3 regions of the Halomonas sp. HG01 genome follow, and region 1 is predicted to be linked to each of the others. Evidence: predicted binding sites of a transcription regulator. Region 1 holds the regulator's gene; each other region holds the start of a gene.

The links. Region 1 encodes sigma-54, which starts transcription at its own class of promoters, with help from an activator protein. Its sites were predicted from a motif close to TGGCACNNNNNTTGCTNT; they were not measured.
Region 2: the regulator sigma-54 is predicted to act here: its motif matches at 2,564-2,581, upstream of urtA (urea ABC transporter substrate-binding protein).
Region 3: the regulator sigma-54 is predicted to act here: its motif matches at 2,128-2,145, upstream of UN84_RS08850 (urease accessory protein UreD).

What each region holds. Positions count from the first base shown of each region.
Region 1 is NZ_CP022134.1:1,152,868-1,160,353, forward strand. It holds gene UN84_RS05345 (HPr family phosphocarrier protein) at 1-174, opposite strand, end outside; gene rapZ (RNase adapter RapZ) at 179-1,078, opposite strand; gene UN84_RS05355 (PTS sugar transporter subunit IIA) at 1,111-1,596, opposite strand; gene hpf (ribosome hibernation-promoting factor, HPF/YfiA family) at 1,600-1,911, opposite strand; gene UN84_RS05365 (RNA polymerase factor sigma-54) at 2,025-3,425, opposite strand; gene lptB (LPS export ABC transporter ATP-binding protein) at 3,582-4,307, opposite strand; gene lptA (lipopolysaccharide transport periplasmic protein LptA) at 4,304-4,831, opposite strand; gene lptC (LPS export ABC transporter periplasmic protein LptC) at 4,828-5,412, opposite strand; gene UN84_RS05385 (KdsC family phosphatase) at 5,417-5,974, opposite strand; gene UN84_RS05390 (KpsF/GutQ family sugar-phosphate isomerase) at 5,989-6,975, opposite strand; gene UN84_RS05395 (ATP-binding cassette domain-containing protein) at 7,164-7,486, shown strand, end outside.
Region 2 is NZ_CP022134.1:1,878,170-1,885,655, forward strand. It holds gene urtB (urea ABC transporter permease subunit UrtB) at 1-989, opposite strand, end outside; gene urtA (urea ABC transporter substrate-binding protein) at 1,054-2,373, opposite strand; gene UN84_RS08880 (sensor domain-containing diguanylate cyclase) at 2,606-4,639, opposite strand; gene UN84_RS08885 (bifunctional diguanylate cyclase/phosphodiesterase) at 4,636-7,206, opposite strand.
Region 3 is NZ_CP022134.1:1,869,308-1,876,793, reverse strand. It holds gene urtC (urea ABC transporter permease subunit UrtC) at 1-383, shown strand, start outside; gene urtD (urea ABC transporter ATP-binding protein UrtD) at 380-1,228, shown strand; gene urtE (urea ABC transporter ATP-binding subunit UrtE) at 1,222-1,920, shown strand; gene UN84_RS08850 (urease accessory protein UreD) at 2,184-3,089, shown strand; gene ureA (urease subunit gamma) at 3,250-3,552, shown strand; gene UN84_RS08840 (urease subunit beta) at 3,618-3,941, shown strand; gene ureC (urease subunit alpha) at 3,938-5,677, shown strand; gene ureE (urease accessory protein UreE) at 5,688-6,203, shown strand; gene UN84_RS08825 (urease accessory protein UreF) at 6,193-6,876, shown strand; gene ureG (urease accessory protein UreG) at 6,972-7,486, shown strand, end outside.

The sequences.
Region 1 (7,486 bases):
GCCGCAGGGCGCGGCCAGCATCAGCAGCGCCATGATGTTGGTGGCATCGGCCTGCTGGTCGCCATGGCAGACGGTGACGCGGGAGGCGTAGGGTTGGCAGCACTGCACCAGGCGGGTGGCGGCCCGGGCGTGCAGGCCGCGCTTGTTGGTCAGGGTGAGCTTGCGGCTGGGCACGTGACTAGCGGTCCTTGGCGTCGTTCGGGTCGGGAAGCGTGAGTTGCAGGCCGAGCTCGCGATGGCGCAGGCGCACGCCGGCGTGGGTCTCGGCAAGACGCCGGGACAGTCGCTCGGCCAGGTAGGTGGAGCGGTGCTGGCCGCCGGTGCAGCCGATCGCCACGGTCAGGTAGCTGCGCTGGCTGGCGCGGTAGCGGGGCAGCCAGCGTTCGATCCAGGCCAGGATGTCGTCGGCCATCTCGTCGACCACCGGGTAGCCCTCGAGGAAGGCGATCACGCTGTCGTCGCGGCCGGTGGCATCACGCAGCCGCGGGTCCCAGTAGGGGTTGGGCAGGCAGCGGGCGTCGAACACGATATCGGCGTCCAGGGGCACGCCGCGCTTGAAGCCGAACGACTCGAGGGTCAGCGTCAGCCCTTCGCGGCGATGCCCGGCGACCTGGTCGGTGATGCGGCCACGCAGGTCATGCACCGAGAGCCGCGAGGTATCGATCAGCAGATCGGCGAGGTCGCGGATCTCCGACAGGGCGTCTTCCTCGCGATCGATCGCCTCGGCCAGGGTCATTTCGGTATCGCGGGTCAGGGGGTGTCGGCGCCGGGTCGCGGAGTAGCGCTCCAGCAGGATGCGTGCATCGGTGGTCAGGTAGATCACCTGGCACTGGATGTCGCGGGCACGCACGTCCTCGAGCAGCGTCGGGAAGCGTTCCAGGGCATGGGGCAGGTTGCGGGCGTCGATGCTGACCGCGACGGCGCTGCGCAGGGACTGGCCGCTGCGCAGCTCGTCGACCAGCGGTCCGAGGAGCATCGCCGGGAGGTTGTCGATGGCGTAGTAGCCGAGGTCCTCGAGGGCCTGCAGGGCGATCGACTTGCCGGAGCCGGAGCGTCCGCTGATGATGACGAGCTGCATGACGGATCGGGTCTCCTGGTCGGGGGCGGCCCTCAGCTGCGTCCGCTGGCGGCCGGTGCCTGTCGTCGGATGGCGTCGAGGAGGCTGTCGTGCAGCTCGCGCTGGCTGCCGGCCCGACGCAGGGCGCTGCGGGTCGCGGCGTCGTTCATCACGCCGGCGACCTGGCCGAGCAGGGCGAGATGCGCGTCGTCGGCTTCCTCGGGGACCAGCGGCACGAACACCAGGTCGACGGGTTCACCGTCGATGGCGTCGAAGTCGACCGGTTCGTCGAGCTTGAGAAAGCCGGCGATAGGGGCCTTGCAGTGAGGGTTGCGGGAATGGGGGATGGCGACCCCGTGCCCGATGCCGGTGCTGCCCAGGCGCTCCCGCCCGATCAGCCGGCTGAAGACCTCCTGGCTGTCGAGGCTGGGAATGTTCTGGGCGATGAAGGTGCTGAAGAACTCCAGCACCCGTTTCTTGCTCCCCCCGGGCACACCGAAGAGGGTGCGCTCGGGGGGCAGGATGGCTTCGAGTGACATGACTCAGCGGACGCTTGCGGCGCCCTGGGCGCGGGCCTGAGTCTTTTCCTTGTGCTTGACGAGCTGGCGGTCCAGCTTGTCGGCAAGGGCGTCGATGGCGGCGTACATGTCGGCGTCCATCGCTTCGGCGTGCAGATCGGCACCGGCGGCGTGCAGCGTGCAGGCGGCCTGTTGGCGTTCCTTCTCGACGGAGAGCGTCACCTGAACGGTGGTGATGTTGTCGTAATGGCGTTCCAGGCGGGAGAGTTTCTCCTGCACGTAGTCACGCAGGGGCTCGGTCAATTCCACGTGATGGCCGGTGAGGTTGACTTGCATGACACGCTCCTTGCTCCTTGGGTGGTGACTCGATTGTAACCCTTTTTGGTGCCTTGCAAACCCCCCGTGCCAGACGCGTTTTCATACTCTGGAACCCCCCCGTCGGGAGGGCCTCAGCCGAGGCGCTTGCGCTGGCTGGAGGAGGGGATGTGCATCGCTTCGCGATACTTGGCGACGGTGCGTCGGGCCACCTCGATGCCCTCCTCGGCGAGTAGGGTGACCAGCTTGCTGTCGGACAGCGGCTTGCGCGGCGGTTCGCCCTCGATCAGCTTGCGGATGCGGGCGCGGATCGCGGTGCTGGAGTGGGCATCCTCGCCGTCGCCGACCTGGCTCGAGAAGAAGTACTTGAGCTCGAAGACGCCGCGGGGGGTGTGGATGAACTTCTGGGTCGTGACCCGAGAGATGGTCGACTCGTGCATCTCCACCGTCTGGGCGATGTCGGCCAGGATCAGCGGCTTCATGGCCTCTTCGCCGTGCTCGAGGAACTCGATCTGGCGGGTCATCACCTCGTGGCCGACGCGCAGCAGGGTGTCGTTGCGGCTGGCCAGGCTCTTGATCAGCCAGCGCGCCTCCTGCAGGTGGTCCTTGAGGAACTGGTTGTCGTCGCTCTTGTCGGCGCGCTTGATCAGCGCCGCGTAGTCGGGCTGGATGCGCAGCCGCGGCATCGCCTCGGGGTTGAGCTCGACGCGCCAGCCCTGGGGCGTGTAGCGGGCGATCAGGTCGGGAATCACGTAGTCGCTGTCGCCGCTGGCGAATTCGCTGCCCGGGCGCGGGTCGAGGCCGCGGATCAGGCCGATGACCTCGTCGAGGGTCTCGTCGTCGAGCCCCAGACGCCGCTTGAGCAGCCGCCGGTCGTTGCCGGCCAGGGCCTCGAGGAACTGGCGTACCAGGCGGCGCGCCTGGGGCAGCAGCGGGGTGTCGTCGGTCAGGGTGGCCAGCTGCAGCAGCAGGCACTCGCGCAGATCGCGGGCGAACACGCCGGTGGGCTCGAACTGCTGCAGGCGCAGCAGCACCGCTTCGACCTCGCGGGTAGCGAGCCCGTCGAGGCCCTGGGCGCGCAGGCCGTCGCGCAGCTCGTCGAGCGGTTGATCCAGATAGCCGTCCGGCGTCACGGCATCGATCAGGCTCTCGGCGATGCGGGTCTCGCGTTCGTCGAGCTCGCTCATGGCCAGCTGCCAGACGAGGTGGCTCTGCAGGCTCTGGCCGGCGGCCTGGCGCTCGAAGTCGGGAGCCTCGCCGCTGCCGCCGGCGTCCTGGAAGGTGTCCGACCAGTCGCTGTCGACGCTGAGTTCTTCCGGAATCTCGTCGGACCAGTCGTCGTCCGGCGTCTCCCCGGCGGCCTGCTCGCCGAAGTCGTCCTCCAGCTCCAGCATGGGATTGGCTTCCAGGGCCTGTTGGATCTCCTGGCGCAGATCAAGGGTCGAGAGCTGCAGCAGGCCGATGGCCTGCTGCAGCTGGGGCGTCATGGTCAGCTGGGTGCCGACACGCAGTTGGAGGGATGCCTTCATGGCCATGGCAAGCGTTCCGGTCCTGCGGCAAAGAGGCCTTCCACCCTAGTGTGGGTGTGCCCGCCGTGCAAGCCTTTGCTCAGCAATTAGCATGCCAATGGCAATTGCCATGCCTGTCTGTGCATGGCGACAATATATCAGTGACTTGCGAAGCCAATAGGCTCAGAGTCGGAAGTCCTGGCCCAGGTAGACGTCGCGTACCCGCTGGTTGGCGAGGATGGCCTCGGCGTCGCCTTCGGCGATGATCTGGCCGTCGCCGACGATGTAGGCGCCGTCGCAGATGTCCAGCGTCTCGCGCACGTTGTGGTCGGTGATCAGCACGCCGATCTCGCGGGCCTTGAGCTGGCGGATGATGCCCTTGATGTCGCCTACCGAGATCGGGTCGACGCCGGCGAAGGGCTCGTCGAGCAGGATGAAATCGGGTTCGGTGGCCAGCGCCCGGGCGATCTCGACCCGCCGGCGCTCGCCGCCGGACAGGCTCATGCCCAGGTTGTCGCGGATGTGGGTGATGTGGAACTCCTCCAGCAGTGCCTCCAGGCGCGCCTTGCGGCCGGCACGGTCGAGGTCACGGCGGGTCTCGAGAATGGCCATGATGTTGTCGGCCACCGACAGCTTGCGGAAGATCGAGGCTTCCTGGGGCAGGTAGCCGATGCCGGCCTGGGCGCGTTGGTGCATGGCGGCGCCGGAGAGGTCGCGGTCGTCGATGACGACGCGGCCGGCGTCGGCCCGGACCAGGCCGACGATCATGTAGAAGGAGGTGGTCTTGCCGGCGCCGTTGGGGCCCAGCAGGCCGACGATGCGGCCCTGCTGGATCTCCAGGCTGATGTCGTGAACGACGCGACGGCGCTTGTAGCTCTTGGCGAGGTTCTGGGCACTCAGGGTCTTCATGGGCCGTCCTGCTGTTCCGGCTCCAGGGTCATGCGCACGCGCTGGCGCTCGCCGATGCCCTCGGCGTCGGAGCGGGCCTGCACCACCCGGCGGTCGAGGAAGTATTCGAGGTAGCCGCCGTCGAAGGTGTCGCCGCCCTGGTGCAGCTCGGCCTGGTCGACGAGCTCGATGCGCCGCTCGGCCACGTGGTAGACCACGGTGCGGCCCCAGGCGCGGACCAGGGGTTGATCGGGGGCGGGCTTCTGCTCCAGGTAGGCGCGCTGGCCGGTGGCGGTGGCGGTGGTCAGCTGGCCGGCCTCGTTGCGCTGGATCTCCACGCGGTCGCCGGTCAGCTGCATGCTGCCCTGCTGGATCTGCACGTCGCCCTGATAGACGGCGGTGCCGGCGCGGTCGTCGAGGTCCAGGCGGTCGGCCTCGACCTGGATGGGCGCGCTGGCGTCGCCTTCCAGCGCCAGGGCGGCGGGGGCGGCCAGCGCGGTGGCGAGCAGCGCTGCGCTGAGCAGTGAAGCGAGGGATCGCGTCATGACTCGGGGTCCTCCTGGGGGTCCGGCGGGTGGTGGCCGCGCACATTGTCGGTCAGTCGGGCGCGGTTGTCATCGAGCCAGGCGTCGAAGCGCTCGCCGCGCATCCACTGCGGCGGCTGGCTCAGTCGTGCCGGCGTGTCGCTCCAGGCGTGACCGGCGATGCTGTCGTAGTACAGGCGTTCGGTCTCGAGCCGCCAGCGTTCCTCGGGGGCGGTCAGCACCGCCTGCCCCTCGAGGGTGAGCAGGCGCTGGCCGTCTTCCAGGCGTCCGCGCTCGGCGTCGGCCAGCCATTGCCGGCCTTCGCTGTCGCGAAGCTGGGCGTGGGGCGTGGTCAGCCGGGTGACGTCGTCGATGGGCGTGTGCTCCAGGCGCGGCGTGGTGAGGCGCTGGTGAGGCGCGCCCTGGGCGTCGAATCGCGTCAGGTGCGCGTTCTCCAGGTAGTAGTCGGGCTCTCCCGTCTCGCCCTGGGGCGCGGGGCCCGGCGGTGCCTCGGGGCGCTGGTCGAGCAGCGCCAGGCCGCCGCCCAGGGCGAGCAGCAGCAGGAACAGCCAGGTGCGAAAGCCGGGACGAGGGAGGCGCATGGCGTCAGTCCTGGCCGTTCAGATAGGTGTCGAGCACGGCGTCCAGGCTGTCCTGGGCCTGGAGCAGGGTGTCGCAGATCTCGCGAACCGCGCCATGACCGCCCTCGCGTTCGGTGACCCAGTCGGCGTGCCGACGGATGTAGCTCGGCGCGCCGGGGACGCTGATGCCGACGCCGGCCCGATGGATCGGGGCCAGGTCGGGCAGGTCGTCACCGCAGTAGGCGACCTGGGAGAGGTCGAGTTCGAGGTCTTGGCACAGCTGGCGCAGCGTCGGCAGCTTCTTCTCGATGCCCTGATGCAGATGCCGGATGCCGAGCGCGCTGGCGCGGCGAGTGACCATCGGCGAGTCGCGGCCGGTGATCAGCGCCACCTGGATGCCGGCGCGCTGCACCAGCTTGATGCCGTGACCGTCGAGGGTATGAAAGGCCTTGAGGCTGTCGCCGTCGGCATCGAAGTAGAGGCGGCCGTCGGTCAACACGCCGTCCACGTCCAGGGCCAGCAGGCGCACCTGTCGCAGGCGCTGGACCAGGTCCGGGTTCAGCAGGGGGGCGTCGAAGGGCATGGAATCTCCTTGGGTCAGATGACGCCGCTGGCCAGCAGGTCATGCATGTGTAGCGCGCCCACCGGGCGGCCGTCATCGTCGACCACGGCCAGGGCGGTGATGCGGTTGTCCTCCATCAGCCGCACGGCCTCGGCGGCCAGGGTGTCGGGCGAGGTCCGTTTGCCGGGGGTCGTCATCACCTGATCCACGGTCAGCGACGACAGGTCGCTGAACTGATCCAGGGTGCGGCGCAGGTCGCCGTCGGTGTAGACCCCGGCCAGCCTGCCCTCGGGGTCGATGACGCAGGTGAAGCCCAGGCCCTGACGGGTGATCTCCAGCAGCGCATCGCGCAGCGGGCTGCCCAGCGCGACCTGCGGCAGGCGGGCGCCCTGATGCATCAGGTCCGAGACCTTGAGCAGCAGCCGCTTGCCGAGGCTGCCGCCGGGATGCGAGAGGGCGAAATCCTCGGCGGTGAAGCCGCGGCTCTCGAGCAGCGCCACGGCCAGGGCATCGCCCAGTGCCAGGGCGGCGGTGGTCGAGGAGGTGGGCGCCAGATCCAGCGGGCAGGCCTCGCGCTCGACGCCGGCGTCCAGGTGGGCCTCGGCGTGGCGAGCCAGGGTCGAGCCGGGGCGCCCGGTCATGCTGATCAGCGGGGTGCCGAGGCGCTTGAGCAGCGGCAGCAGGGCGGTGACCTCGGCGGTCTCGCCGGAATTCGACAGCGCCAGCACCACGTCGCCCGGCGTGATCATGCCCAGGTCGCCGTGGCTGGCTTCGCCCGGATGCACGAAGAAGGACGGGGTACCGGTACTGGCCAGGGTGGCGGCGATCTTGCTGCCGATGTGGCCGGACTTGCCCATGCCGGTGACCACCACGCGGCCGCGACAGGCCAGGATCAGCTCGCAGGCGCGCTCGAAGTCGCCGTCCAGGCGCGCGACGAGGGCGCCGATGGCCTGCTGCTCCAGCCGCAGGGTGCGTTCGGCGCTGGCCAGCAGGCCGGTGAGGGAGGAGGTGTCGTCTGTCATGGGAGGATTGTTGCCTGTCGCGGGGTTGGGCTCAAGGGCGGACGGCCGATTCGGCGCCGGCGGGCCACGCAAGAGGGCGCTCATTGAACCCGCTGAGGCCGTGCTGCGCAAGCCGGCACATGACGGCGCTGGCGCCCCGGTCGATGGTTAGGATACGATGTTCGATAATCTATCAGGGAATTCATTGGATGACCGATTCTCCCCTCATCGAGGTGGAGGGCCTGCGCTTCTCTCGCGGAGAGACGGAGATCTTCCGCGGCCTCGACATGGCGGTGCCACGCGGCAAGATCACCGCGATCATGGGACCCAGCGGCACCGGCAAGACCACCCTGCTCAAGCTGATCGGCGGCCAGCTCGCCCCTGACGCCGGTCGGGTGATGATCGGCGGCGAGGACGTGCACGCCCTGTCGCGCAAGGCGCTGTTCCGGATGCGTCGGCGCATGGGCATGCTGTTCCAGAGCGGGGCGCTGTTCTCCGATCTCGACGTGTTCGAGAACGTGGCCTTTCCGCT
Region 2 (7,486 bases), 730 kb from region 1:
CGGCCCTTGAGGAACTGGATGACACTGCGCTCGATGACGATGCCGGCCAGCGCCGCGACCAGGAAGCCCGCGGGAATCGACAGCAGCAGCGCCAGTCCCGGCTGGCCCGGCAGCAGCTGCTGCATGCCCCAGGTGGTGTAGGCGCCGAGCATGATCAGCTCGCCGTGGGCCATGTTGATCACGCCCATCACGCCGAAGGTGATGGCCAGGCCGATCGCCGCCAGCACCAGCACCGAGCCGAGCGACAGGCCGAAATACAGCGTCTGGATGCCGTCGTTCAGCTTCTGCTTCTGCTCGATGCCGGCCAGGGCCTCGGTGGCGGCCTCGGACAGCGCCGTGTCATCGCTGCGAGCGGCGGCGCTGAGCGCCGAGCGCACGGAGGCATTGAGACTGCCGGACAGCGCCTCCACCGCCTCGACGTCGCCCTGCTCCAGGCGCTGGATGGCGATGGCCTGGGTCAGCAGCCGGCGCACCTCGTCGTCGAATTCGCCCTCCATCAGGGCGTTAAGCGGCTCGACCATCGCGGGCTCGACCCGGCCCAGCAGGTTCCGGGCCGCCTCGCGGCGCGCCGAGACCGCCGGAGCCCGCAGGTCGAGCAGCGCCAGGGTGTTCTGCAGCTGGCCGCGCAGCGCATTGTTGATGCCGATGCGATCCAGATCGCGACGCGACATCTCGCCGAGTTCCTCGTCGGTGATCGCATCGCGCACCGGCCAGTGGCGGCCGCGATTGGCGAGCACCACCACGAAGCGGCCGGCGTCTTGCTGGCGCTGCAGCTTGCCGTCGAGCAGCGCCTCGAGCCAGGCGCGGCTCTGCGGATGGCCGCTGTCGGCGATGGCCGTCACGGCCTCGCCCTTGGCGGCGTAGGAATCGGTGTCGAGGGCCTCGAGCAGTGCCCGGCCGTCGTCGGCCGCGGCCAGGCCGGTCGGCGCGGCGAGCGAGACGACGATCAGGCACAGCAGCCCCTGCACGAGGGAGCGAATCGTCCTCATGACCATGTCCTGTCAGTGGGAGAAAGGAAGGCCCGGGCCGCGACGCGGCCCGGGGAGCGGCTGCTTATTCGGCCGAAGCCACCTCGGTGTCGGCACCGCCGCCGCAGCGTCCCTCGACGACGTTGTAGTTGCCGCAGCGCATCGGCGCGCGCCAGTCGCTGATCAGGTCCCGCGAGCCCGGCAGGTAGTCGGACCAGGCATCGCCGGCCACGGTGGAGGGCGTCTCCCAGACGATGGAGAACTGGCCGTTGTCCTGGATCTCGCCGATCAGCACCGGCTTGGTGATGTGGTGATTGGGCATCATGGTGGCATAGCCACCGGTCAGGTTGGGCACGGACACGCCGATGATGGCGTCCTTGACCGCGTCGACCTCGGTGGTGCCGGCCTTGCGCACGGCCTCGCTCCACATGTTGAAGCCGATGTAGTGGGCCTCCATGGGGTCGTTGGTGACCGCCATCTCGTCGCCGTTGTAGTCGATCCAGCTGTCGATGAAGTCGTAGTTGGTGTCGGTATCGACGCTCATGAAGTAGTTCCAGGCCGCCAGGTGGCCGACCAGCGGCGCGGTGTCGATGCCGGAGAGCTCCTGCTCGCCCACCGAGAAGGCCACCACCGGGATGTCCGCGGCATCGATGCCCTGGTTGCCGAGCTCACGGTAGAACGGCACGTTGGCGTCGCCGTTGATGGTCGAGACCACCGCGGTCTTCTTGCCCTGGCTGCCGAAGTCCTTGATGTCGGAGACGATGTTCTGCCAGTCGGAATGCCCGAAGGGGGTGTAGTTGACCATGATGTCGTCGTCGGCGACGCCATGATCCTTGAGATAGGCCTCGAGAATCTTGTTGGTGGTGCGCGGATAGACATAGTCGGTGCCGGCCAGCACCCAGCGCTCCACGCCGACGTCGTTCATCAGGTAATCGACCGCCGGGATCGCCTGCTGGTTGGGCGCGGCCCCGGTGTAGAAGACGTTCTCGGAGGACTCTTCACCCTCGTACTGGACCGGGTAGAACAGCAGGCCGTCGAGCTCCTCGACCACCGGCAGCACCGACTTCCGCGACACCGATGTCCAGTTGCCGAAGATCACGTCGACCTCGTCCTGGGCCAGCAGCTGGCGCGCCTTCTCGGCGAACAGCGGCCAGTCGGAGGCCGGGTCGACCACCACCGGCTCGAGCTCGCGGCCGAGCAGGCCGCCCTGCTCGTTCTGCTGCTCGATTAGCATCAGCATGGTGTCCTTGAGGGTCGACTCGCTGATGGCCATGGTGCCGGAGAGCGAGTGCAGGATGCCGACCTTGATGGGATCTTCCTGCGCCAGGGCCGGTGCCGAGACGGCCAGGCTCAGCAGGCTGGCGACGAACAGGCGCTTGGGCACGGTGGGCGAATGGGAACTCATGGTGATCTCCTTGTCGATCCAGACGTTGCATTGGCGTTGTTATGGAGGGCGCTGACACACCACGGTGCACCATGCCCTACCCCCACTCTGCAAGAGCTACGCCACATTCTGGATCAACCGGGATAAACATTATTTTTCAATAACTTAAAGAATCCCCTTGAGCGCCCAACTCCGCCGAAAGTGCCCTTCTGGTGCAAGGGGTGCGCCGCTTACGCGCCACTTTGGTGCCGCATCAGTCCCCGGCCGGCTCGAACCGGGCATGCACGCGATCGCGCCCCGCCTGCTTGGCCGCATAGAGCGCCTGGTCGGCGCGCTTGATGGCCGGCGTCAGCGAGTCCTCGGCCGGATCGATCCGCGCCACGCCCAGCGAGGCAGAATAGGACAGCCACGATGCCCCGGACGAGGCGTCGTCGATCCTCGTCGAGGTCCCCACCGGCGTCGCCGCCACCGCCTGCCTCAGCCGCTCGGCCACGGCCATGGCCTGATCGGCATCGGTATCGCAGAGCAGCGCGACGAACTCCTCGCCGCCCATGCGGCACAGCACGTCGCCCTCTCGCAGCTGCTCGCGCACTGTCTCGGCGAAGGCCTGGAGCACCCGATCGCCCACGTCGTGACCGTGAACGTCGTTGATGCGCTTGAAATGATCCAGGTCGATGGCCACCAGGCTCAGCGGCATGCCGCGGCGGCGCGCCCTTGCCATCTCCAGGGCGGCCTGCTCCATCAGATAGCGGCGATTGCCCAGGCCGGTCAGGGGATCGGTCATGGCCTGCTGCTCCAGGCGAGCCTCCAGGTCCTTGCGCTCGCGAAGATCGAAGACCGTGGCCCGGGTGTACTGGAAGCCCTCCGCGGTGACCTGGGCAGTCGCCTGGATCGCTACCGGCAGCGTCGTGCCGTCGGCACGCAACAGCTCGCACTCGGCGCTGCCTTCGCCCTCTTCGCCCAGCACGCGGCGAAAGGCCGCCTGGAAGGCGCTCCGGGTCTCCGGGCTGACGAAATCGCGATACAGACGACGACCGATGACCTCGTCGGCCCGCAGCCCCAACCAGCCGAGCTCGGTGCGGTTGATCCTGACGATGCGGCCATCGGCGTCCAGGGAGTGATAGCCGCAGGGCGCGTGCTCGTAGAGATCCTGCACCTCGTCGGCGTACTGACGGGCCTCCCCGGCCAGGCGCTGCGCTTCGCGGGAAAAGGCCATGGCCTGGCGACGCAGTTGATGCTGACGCTGCAGGCTGAGCACCCACAGCACGCCCACGGCCACCGCCAGCAGATAGGTCAGCACGATCACCAGCAGCTGCCACGGATTGCCCAGCAGCAGCGCCGAAAGCGTCGGCCGGGGCACCAGGATGCCGAGTCTCCAGGGCTGGGTGTCCGGCGAGGTCATGATCATGCCCGCCTGGCTGCGATAGTGGTGGGTGCGGATATCATGGGTGCGGAAGCGCAGCAGATCCTCGTCGAGCGGCATCTCGCCCTGGCTGCGCGTCTCGAGGTCCTGCCAGAAGGCGGGATAGCGCTCCTCCAGCAGTCCTCCGAACTGGATGCCGTCTTCCACGTCGGGCAGCAGCCAGCGGCCGCGGGCATCGGCCATGACCGCCCGCACTCCCGCTTCTTCGCCGACGACATGAGGCAGCCGTGCCGTGAGATAGTGCCAGTCCAGGGTGAACAGCAGCACGCCGAGACGGTGGCCGTCGGCGCCGAACACCGGCGTGGCGATGTCGATCACCGCCGTGGTGCCCGCCTCGGCGCCAGCACGGCTGAGCCCGACCCGCGGTGGCGATACGTAGAGATTCCGCGCCGGCTGTCGCATGGCCTCGCGAAAGTAGTCGGCATGGGCGTGGTCGACGCCGGTCGGATGGGGCAACGGGCGAGTGCCGGCCGACATCAGCTCCTCGCCCTCGACACCGATCAGGACGAGGCGACTGTAGCGACCGAAATGGGTCGTCAGGGTATCGAGCAGCGCCGACAGCTGTGCCAGGTTCGTCTGGGTGGAGATCTGGCGATAGATCGCCACGCCGTCATGGACATCGCGCAGGTGGCGTCGCAGCAACGGCAGCTCGGCTACGGCCAGCACCTGGTTGAAACTCTCGTTCATGTCGTGAAGCAGGGTCTCGTACTCGGCGTCGAGCCGCGTGGCCGCGGCATCCCGAGCGCCGTCGAGACGCGTCTGGAGCTGGGCGACGAAGATCGGCGCCAGCGCCGCCGTGACGAGCAGAAGGGGCACGACCGTGGCGATGACCAGGCGCGCCCCGAGCGAGGTCGGTAGCATCATGTCAAAGGAATCGGCGAGTCGACGGCCAGATGATCGGGCAGATTTCCTAACGCGGTGAGCGGCATCGGGCGGGCGAAGTAAAAGCCCTGGAGCAGATCGCAGCGGCGGCGCAGCATGTCCTGCCACTGTACTGCAGTCTCGATGCCCTCGGCGACCACCACCATGTCCATGTGGTGCGCCATGGTGATCACGCCCTGCACGATGGCCGCACTGCGGCGTTCGGTGGGCGTCCTGGCGATGAAGCTGCGATCGAGCTTCACCTTGTGCGTCGGCAGGTCACAGAGGTAGCTGAGGCTGGAGAAACCGGTACCGAAGTCGTCGATGGCCACCCGTACGCCGATGGCCTTGAGACGATTCATCACATCGACCACCTGAGAGGCACCGTCAAGGAAGACGCTCTCGGTGACCTCCAGCTCCAGCTGCCCGGGAGGCAACCCGGTCTCGTCCAGCACTCGGCAGACCTCATCGAAGAAGCCGTCGCGGTGGAACTGTAGCGACGAGATGTTCACGGCCAGCGACAGCGGGCGTTCGCGACCGGCATTGAACCCCGCCAGTTCGCGGCAGGCACGGCGCAGCACCCAGCGGCCCAGCGGGATGATCTGGCCGGTCTGCTCGGCCAACGGGATGAAGTCGCCTGGCGAGACCATGCCGCGCTCGGGATGACGCCAACGCACCAGGGCCTCGACCCCGCAGATGCGCCCGCTGGGGGCCTCTACCAGCGGCTGATAGTGCAGTTCGAACTGCTCGTCCTGCAGGGCGGCGTGCAGGTCATGGCGCAGCAGCACGCTGTCCCGGGAGCCCGCCACCTCGCGGCCGCGATACCACTGCCAGGTATTGCGACCCTGGCGCTTGGCCCGCTCCAGCGCCGAATCCGCGTGCTGCAGCAGCTCATGGGGCTGCGAGGCGCCGCCCTCGTTGTCGGCGATACCGATGCTGGCACTGACATGAAGACGCTGCCCGTCGGCTTCGATGGGCAGCGCCAACGTCTCGAGGGTGCGCTCGGCCAGCTCGGCGACCGAGTCTCCACCGTCGAGCCCGGTCAACATCACCCCGAACTCGTCGCCCATCAGGCGGGCCACGACCTGCCCTTCGCCCACCAGCCGCCTGAGGCGCTGGGCCACGCGCATCAGCACCTGGTTGCCCAAGGGGCGCCCCAGCCCCTCGTTGATGCTCTTGAAGCCGTCCATGTTGAGGATCATCACCGCCAGAAACGCGGGTTGACTCAGGGCCTCACCCAGGCGATCGACGAAGTCGCCGTGGTTGGGCAGGCCGGTCGTCAGGTCATGGGTGGCCTGATAGGCGATCAGCGCCTCCTGCTCCTTTTCCAGGGTGACATCCCGCAGGCTGCCGATGAAATGCGTGCAGTCGCCGCCGGCATCGAAGACCGGGCTGATGATCAGGTGGTTCCAGAACGTCGAGCCGTCCTTGCGGTAGTGACGCAGCGTGACCTCGATACCGCGACGCTGGCGTATCGCCATGTGCATGGCCTCGACGGCCTCCGTTTCGGTCTCGGGCCCCTGAAGCAGCTCCCAGCTGCGGCCCATCACCTCATTCTGCGCATAGCCGGTCATGGCCTCGAAGGCCGGATTGCTGAACACGATGGGCGTATCGAAGCGTGCCTCGATCATCAGCATACCGGCCGGGCTGGCATCGATGCCGCGCTTGAGCAGGCGCAGCTCGTCGGTCTGTCGCCGCTCTTGGGTGACGTCACGGCAGACGCCATAGACGCTGACGATCTCGCCATCGATGATCACCGGGAACTTGCTTACCTCCAGTCGGCAGGAACGCCCCGACGCGTGGACGATGCGAATCTCGTAGGTCAGCGTCTCGCCGGCCCGGGCCCGGTCGAAGTTGGCCTGGGCCGAGGCCCGCCAGGCAGGCTCGACGAAACGACAGAAATGCATCCCCAGCATCGCCTCCGGCGAGTGGCCGGTGATGCGCTCGACGGCGGGATTGACGCGCTGGAAACGTCCCTCCAGATCGAAGGCGTAAGCCCCGTGCGGATGGTTGTCGAACAGCGCGTGATGCCAGCGGGACAGCGCCTTGTGTTCCCGACCATCGCGGTCACGTATCAGGGCCAGCGAGATCAGCGCGGCCGCCTGGCGCAGGCGCCGCTCGGCGACCTGGGTGGGCTCCCTGGGCGTGGGGAAATAGGCGTCGAGCACCCCCAGCAGCGTATCGTCGGGGCTGACCACCGGCATCGACCAGCAGGCCCGCACGCCCTCGTCCAGGGCCGCCGCGCGCAGACGCACCCAGCGCGGGTCGAGGGCGATGTCATCCGAGACGATGAAGCGCCCCTCACGGGCCGCAGCAGCGAAAGACGCCGCCTCGGCATTCAACGGCACCGACCAGCAGCGACGCGCGTACGCGTCGGACAGCCCCTCGCCGACCTCGAGGCCGAGGGTGTCCGACGACGGCTCGTGACGCATGAAGGCCGCAGTGGCGCCGGGCAGCACCAGCTCCACCCAACGGGCGATGGCCGACAGAGTGTCGTGCAGCGGCTGCTGCCGAGCGATCCGCTCGTGGATGTCCTGCTGCGCCTCCAGCCACGGAAGCTCTCGTTTCATCGGCACGGTCCCTGGTACGTTGCTGGCTCGGCCTGGCGGCACTGTAAGCAAGAAGGATCACGCCTGGCCCCTGCCGGACATCGTCGACATCGACGGGACTGACGATGCCCTCTCCGGGCACGTCAGCCGCAAAGGCATCCTGCTCGACAGAGCATATAGCATCTGCCTGCTGCCGACATGGCGCGTCCGACCCCGTGACCCTTCTATCGGCAAGGGATCGACGGTCTTGATCGGCGTGTCGCGACGGGTGTGGACACGGGTCGCAGCCGGCATCGGCCCT
Region 3 (7,486 bases), 720 kb from region 1:
GCTATCGCGTCGAGCGCGTGCAGCTGTTCGTGTTCGTGGTCTCGGCGATGCTCGCCGGCGTGGCCGGCGCCCTCTACGTGCCCCAGGTCGGCATCATCAACCCCGGCGAGTTCTCGCCCATCTTCTCCATCGAGGTGGTGCTGTGGGTGGCGCTCGGCGGCCGCGGTACCCTCTACGGCGCGGTGATCGGGGCGCTTCTGGTCAACTACGCCAAGACGGTGTTCACCGGGGTGATGCCGGAGGCCTGGCTGTTCGCTCTCGGCGGGCTCTTCGTGGTGGTCACGGTGCTGCTGCCGAAGGGCATGGCCGGCCTGCTGGCGTCGCTGCGCCGCCGCCGTGACGACGTCGCCTCCGAGACACCCACGCAAGGAGCGAGCTCATGAACCTGCTCAAGGAGATGGCCAGCCGTGATCGCGTCTTCGATTTCATGGCGCCGGTGCGCTCGCCGGTGGACGTGCGCCACGGCCCCATCCTGTATCTGGAGGACGTCAGCGTCAGCTTCGACGGCTTCCGCGCCATCAATGACCTGAACCTGACCATCGACGACGGCGAGCTGCGCTGCATCATCGGCCCCAACGGCGCCGGCAAGACCACCATGATGGACATCATCACCGGCAAGACCCGGCCCGATCACGGCTCGGTGTGGTTCGGCAGCCGCCACGATCTGCTGACCATGAACGAGCCGCAGATCGCGAGCCTCGGCATCGGCCGCAAGTTCCAGAAGCCGACCGTCTTCGAGGCCCTGACGGTGTTCGAGAATCTCGAGCTCGCCATGGCCGCCGACAAGCGCATCTGGCCCACCCTGACCGCCCGGCTTTCCGGCGAGGCGCGGGACCGCATCGACGAGGTGCTGGTCACCATCGGCCTGAGCGCGCACCGCGACCGGCCGGCCGGGATCCTCTCCCATGGTCAGAAGCAGTGGCTGGAGATCGGCATGCTGCTGATGCAGCGGCCGCGGCTGCTGCTGGTCGACGAGCCGGTGGCGGGGATGACCGAACAGGAAATGGAGCGCACCGCCGAGCTGCTCACCGGCCTGGCCGGCAAGCAGTCGGTGGTGGTGGTCGAGCACGACATGGGCTTCGTGCGCTCGATCGCACGCACCGTGACGGTGCTGCATCAGGGCAGCGTGCTGGCCGAGGGCAGCATGGACCAGGTGTCGAGCGATCCCAAGGTGGTCGAGGTCTATCTCGGCACCGAGTCGGACAACACGGAGGATGCCCGATGCTGAGCATTCGCGCACTCGATCAGTACTACGGCGAGAGCCATACCCTGTGGGGCGTCGACCTCGAGATTCCGGCCGGGCAGTGCACCTGCGTGATGGGCCGCAACGGGGTGGGCAAGACCACCCTGATGAAGGCGGTGATGGGCGAGGTCGCGGTGGCCTCGGGCAGCCTGCGCTACGCCGACGACGTGGAGTTGACCAAGAAACGCGTGGAGGATCGCCCGCGGCTCGGCATCGGCTACGTGCCCCAGGGGCGCCAGATCTTCCCGCTGCTGACCGTGGAGGAGAACCTGCGCACCGGCCTGGCGGCCCGCGGCGACGGCACCAGGCGCATTCCCGAGCGCATCTACGAGCTGTTCCCCGTGCTCGCCGAGATGCGCCACCGGCGCGGCGGCGATCTCTCCGGCGGCCAGCAGCAGCAGCTGGCCATCGGCCGTGCCCTGGTGCTGGAGCCGAGGCTGCTGATCCTCGACGAGCCGGGGGAGGGCATCCAGCCCAATATCGTTGCCCAGATCGGCGAGGTGATCCGCCGGCTGATCCGCGAGGACGGCCTGACCGTGCTGCTGGTCGAGCAGAAGCTGCCCTTCGCCCGCAGGTATGCCGACCGCTTCGCGATCATGGATCGCGGGCGGCCGGTGGCCGAGGGGGCGATCGATGAGCTCGACGACGAACTGATCAGGACCCACCTGACGGTCTGACGCCTGTCGTCCGATGACTTGCGCCCGCCCGGCCCGGCCGAGGCGGGCGTCTTGCTTTATATCAGTGCAAGCGAAACTCTCTTGCTCGATAGCGGTGCGCGATCAGGGCCTGAAACGACTCGCCATGGTGCATAGAGTGGCTGTATGCCGTTTTGTATCCAAAATAAGGCATTGATTATAAATGATTTATTGGTGAATTCACCAGTTTGGTACGTCACTTGCTGCAGGTCTGCCATCAGCCACCTGACCGACAGGACCCGTCGATGACCGCCATTCCGCGTGCCCTACCGTCGCCCGCCGAGTCGGGCCACCGCTTCGACGGCGAGCGACGCTGGGCGGCGTCGCTGTCGCTGGCCTTCGATGCCCGCGACGATGGCCATACCCGCATGCTCAAGGCCCGCCATCAGGGCCCGTTGCGCGTGCAGCGCCCCTTCTATCCGGAGGCCCCCGACGAAGCGGGTCGGCCAGGCGCCTGCCACGTCTATCTGCTGCATCCGCCCGGCGGACTGGTCAGCGGCGACGAGCTCGCCATCGAGGCCCGGCTCGCGCTCGGGGCCCAGGCGCTGCTCACCACGCCGGCGGCCAACAAGCTCTACCGTGCCGACAGCCAGGGCGTGCGCTGGCATCAGCACACCCGGCTCGCCGTGGCCGAGGACGCGCTGCTGGAGTGGCTGCCCCAGGAGACCATTGCCTTCGACGGCTCGAAGGGCAGCCAGGTCACCGACATCGAGCTGGCCGGCGGGGCGCGCTGCCTGGGCTGGGAGGTGCTGGCCCTGGGCCGGCCGGCAAGCCGGCTGCCCTATGTCTCCGGCGCCATCGAGCAGCGTTTTCGCCTGACCCGCGAGGGGCGCCCGCTATGGTGCGAACGCCAGGTGCTGGATCCGACCCATCGTCGCTTCCGCGGCGCCTGGGGGCAGGGGGGCGCCAGGGTACAGGCGACGCTGTGGGCGGTGGGGCTCGATGACGAGGCGGACGTGATCGCCGAGCTGCGCGAGGCGCTGCCGGCGAGTCGGGAATGGGCGGTGACGGTGCGCCAGGGCGTGCTGCTGCTGCGCTACCTGGGCAATGAACGCAACGTCGCCTGGGCGCTTTGCCAGCGGGCCTGGGAAGTGCTGCGCCCGCGGCTGGCGGGGCGGCCGGCCAGCGTGCCGCGCATCTGGCTGACCTGACGAGGAGCGGGAAGCTCGAAGCGGGAAGCTTGAAGTCTCCGGCCTTCAGATATCGGGGTTCTTCCGGCTTCACGCTTCCAGGCGCGGAGCGCCGCTCTTCCAGCTGGCAGGCGAGAGTCCGAACACTGAAGGTAAACGACATGCTTTGGGAGCTATCTCGATGGAACTGACCCCGAGAGACAAGGACAAGCTGCTGCTGTTCACCGCCGGCCTGCTGGCCGAGCGGCGCCGTGACCGTGGCCTGAAGCTGAACTATCCAGAGGCCGTGGCGCTGATCAGCTGCGAGATCATGGAAGGCGCCCGCGATGGCAAGAGCGTCGCCGAGCTGATGGGCGCGGGCCGCGAGATCCTCGGACGCGACGACGTCATGGAGGGCGTGGCCGAGATGGTCGACGAGGTGCAGGTGGAGGCCACGTTCCCCGACGGGACCAAGCTGGTCACCATCCATCACCCCATCGTCTAAAACTGGCTGTACTCGATCAGTTTTTCGTCAATGGGATAACCGCCAATAACGAAGAGGGAGCATCGATGATTCCCGGTGAATATCGGCTTCAGGACGGCGAGATCGCACTCTGTGAGGGGCGTGAACGGATCACCCTCGAGGTGGCCAATACCGGCGACCGCCCGGTGCAGATCGGTTCCCACTATCACTTCGCCGAGGCCAACCCGGCGCTGGTCTTCGATCGGGACCTGGCGCGCGGCCGGCGCCTCGACGTGGCCGCGGGCACGGCGATCCGCTTCGAGCCCGGCCAGTCCCGCGAGGTGACGCTGATTCCGTTCGTCGGCCATCGGCGCATCTACGGCTTCCGTGGCGACGTCATGGGCAGCCTCGATCAGGGAGAAACTTCATGAGTGCATCCAAGGACGCGCCCAACACCACCCCCAGCAAGATCAGTCGCCAGGCCTATGCGGACATGTACGGCCCCACGGTGGGCGACCGAGTGCGCCTGGGCGACACCGAGCTGTGGATCGAGGTCGAGCGCGACGCGACCCATTACGGCGACGAGGTGAAGTTCGGCGGCGGCAAGGTCATCCGCGACGGCATGGGCCAGAGCCAGCGCGTCGACGACGCGGTCATGGATACCGTGATCACCAACGCCCTGATCCTCGACTGGTGGGGCATCGTCAAGGCCGACGTGGGCCTCCAGGGCGGGCGCATCGCGGCCATCGGCAAGGCCGGCAACCCGGACACCCAGCCCGACGTGGAGATCGTCGTCGGCCCCGGCACCGAGGTGATCGCGGGCGAGGGCAAGATCCTCACCGCCGGCAGCATCGACGCCCACATCCACTTCATCTGCCCGCAGCAGGTGGAGGAGGCGCTGGCCAGCGGCGTGACCACCATGCTCGGCGGCGGCACCGGCCCCGCCACCGGCTCGAACGCCACCACCTGCACCCCCGGCGCCTGGCACCTGGGCAAGATGCTGCAGGCGATCGACACCCTGCCGATGAACATCGGCCTGCTCGGCAAGGGCAACGTCAGCCTGCCCGAGGCGTTGGAGGCCCAGCTCGAGGCCGGTGCCATGGGCCTCAAGCTGCACGAGGACTGGGGCACCACGCCGGCCTCCATCGACACCTGCCTGTCGGTGGCCGAGCGCTACGACGTGCAGATCGCCATCCATACCGACACCCTCAACGAGTCGGGCTTCGTCGAGGACACTCTGGGGGCGTTCAAGGAACGCGCCATCCACACCTATCACACCGAGGGCGCCGGCGGCGGCCACGCGCCGGACATCCTGACCGCCTGCGCCAAGCCCTACGTGCTGCCGTCGTCGACCAACCCGACCCGGCCTTATACCGTTAACACCATCGACGAGCATCTCGACATGCTGATGGTGTGCCACCACCTCGACCCGAACATCCCCGAGGACGTGGCCTTCGCCGACTCGCGCATTCGCCGCGAGACCATCGCCGCCGAGGACATCCTCCACGACCTGGGGGTGATCTCGATGATCGCTTCGGACTCCCAGGCCATGGGGCGGGTCGGCGAGGTGATCTGCCGCACCTGGCAGACCGCCCACAAGATGAAGATCCAGCGCGGCCTGCTGCCCGAGGACGAGGCGCTCGGCGCCGACAACTTCCGCGCCAAGCGCTATATCGCCAAGACCACCATCAACCCGGCCATCACCCACGGCATCGGCCACGAGGTGGGCTCGGTGGAGGTCGGCAAGCTGGCCGACCTGGTGCTGTGGGACCCGGCCTTCTTCGGCGTCAAGCCGGCGCTGATCCTCAAGGGCGGCATGATCGCCGCCGCGCCGATGGGCGATCCCAACGCTTCGATTCCGACGCCGCAGCCGGTGCATTACCGGCCGATGTTCGGCGCCTTCGGCCGCGCCGCCAGCGCCACCCGGGTGACCTTCGTCAGCCAGGCGGCGCTGGAGGCGGGGATCAAGGAGCGGCTGGGGCTCGACAGCGAGCTGGTGGCCTGCCGTAACGTGCGCGAGGTGCGCAAGGGCGACATGAAGCTCAACGATGCCTGCCCGGAGCTCAGCGTCGACCCGCAGACCTACGAGGTGCGCTGCGACGGTGAACTCCTGACCTGCGAGCCGCTGGCCGAGCTGCCCCTCGCCCAGCGCTATCACCTGTTCTAAGGAAGTGACGATGCTGACATTGACCGAACGCCTGGGGCCGATCGAGGCGAGCGACGCCGTCGATACCCTGACCCTCGACTACGCGACCCGCACCCGCGGGCGCTTCAAGGCCAGCTCCGACGGCGGACGCGAGGTCGGGATCTTCCTCGACCGCGGGCCGGTGCTGCGCCACGGCGACGGGCTGACCGGCGAAGACGGCCAGACGATCCGCGTCCAGGCCGCCGTGGAACCGGTGGTCACCGCGCGCCTCGAGTCGGGCCTGCCGCTGGCGCGGCTGAGCTATCACCTGGGTAACCGCCACGTGCAGCTCGCCATCGGCGCCGATGTCGATGCGGGGTCTACCGGTCTGGGCTGGGTCCGCTTCCCGCCGGATCACGTGCTGGAGGAGCTGGCCGAGCGCCTGGGCGCGCGGCTCGAGCACCACGAAGCGCCCTTCGATCCCGAGCCAGGCGCCTATGCACGCGCCGGGGAGGGGGGGCATCACCATCACCACGGCCACCATCACGGTCATGACCATGCCCACTGAGTCGAGCGACGACCTGGCGCTGCTGGGGCTGATGCAGCTGGTCAGCCCGGCGTTGCCGATCGGCGCCTTCGCCTGGTCCCAGGGCCTGGAAAGCGCCTTCGAGCTCGACTGGGTGTGCGGCGAGGACGATCTCGGCGAGTGGCTGGAAGGCGTGCTCGACGACGGCTTGGCACGCTGCGAGCTGCCGGCCCTGGCGCGTTTCATGGCGGCCTGGGCCGAGGACGACGTCGAGGCGCTCGAGCACTGGAACGGCTGGCTCGCCGCCACCCGCGAGACCGCCGAGCTCGCCGCCGAGGAGGCACGTCTCGGCAGCGCCTTGACGCGGCTGGTGACGAGCCTCGGGCTGACGCCGGACGAGCCCTACCGGCTAGAGGGCATGGGCTATGTCGGCGTCTTCGCCTGGCTGGCGCTGGCCCGGGGCGTGACGCCGCGCCAGGCGCTGCTCGGCTTCGCCTGGGCCTGGCTCGAGAACCAGCTCGCCGTGGCCTGCAAGGCGCTGCCGCTCGGCCACACCGCCGCCCAGCGGCTGATCGAGCGCCTGCGCCCGTCGCTGGTGGCGGCGACGGACGCGGCCCTCGAATGCGACGACGACGCACTCGGGCCGATGCTGCCCGGCCTGGCGCTGGCCAGCGCCCAGCACGAGACCCAGTACTCGCGGCTGTTTCGAAGCTAGAAGGCGACCGCTGGTGTGGTGAGGCCAGTGCGTCGCCAGCACCGGGACCGCTTCAGGAACACAGAAGATTCAGGAAAGTAAAAAGGAGAGACAATATGACCCATTGCCTGCGTATCGGCGTCGGCGGCCCGGTGGGCTCCGGCAAGACGGCGTTGCTCAAGCAGCTGTGCCGGGCCCTGCGTGATCACTACGATATCGCCGTGGTCACCAACGATATCTACACCCGCGAGGACGCCGACTTCCTGACCCGTCACGAGGCGCTGCCGGCGGATCGTATCCTCGGCGTCGAGACCGGCGGCTGCCCGCACACCGCCATCCGCGAGGACGCCTCGATGAACCTCGCCGCCATCGACGACCTCCAGGCACGCCACCCTGAGCTCGAGCTGGTGCTGGTCGAATCTGGCGGCGACAACCTGTCGGCGACCTTCAGCCCCGAGCTCTCGGATCTGACGCTCTACGTGATCGACGTCTCCGCCGGCGACAAGATCCCGCGCAAGGGTGGTCCGGGCATCACCAAGTCGGATCTCTTGATCATCAACAAGATCGACATCGCCGAGCAGGTCCACGCCTCGCTCGCGGTGATGGAGCGCGACGCGAAGATGATGCGCGG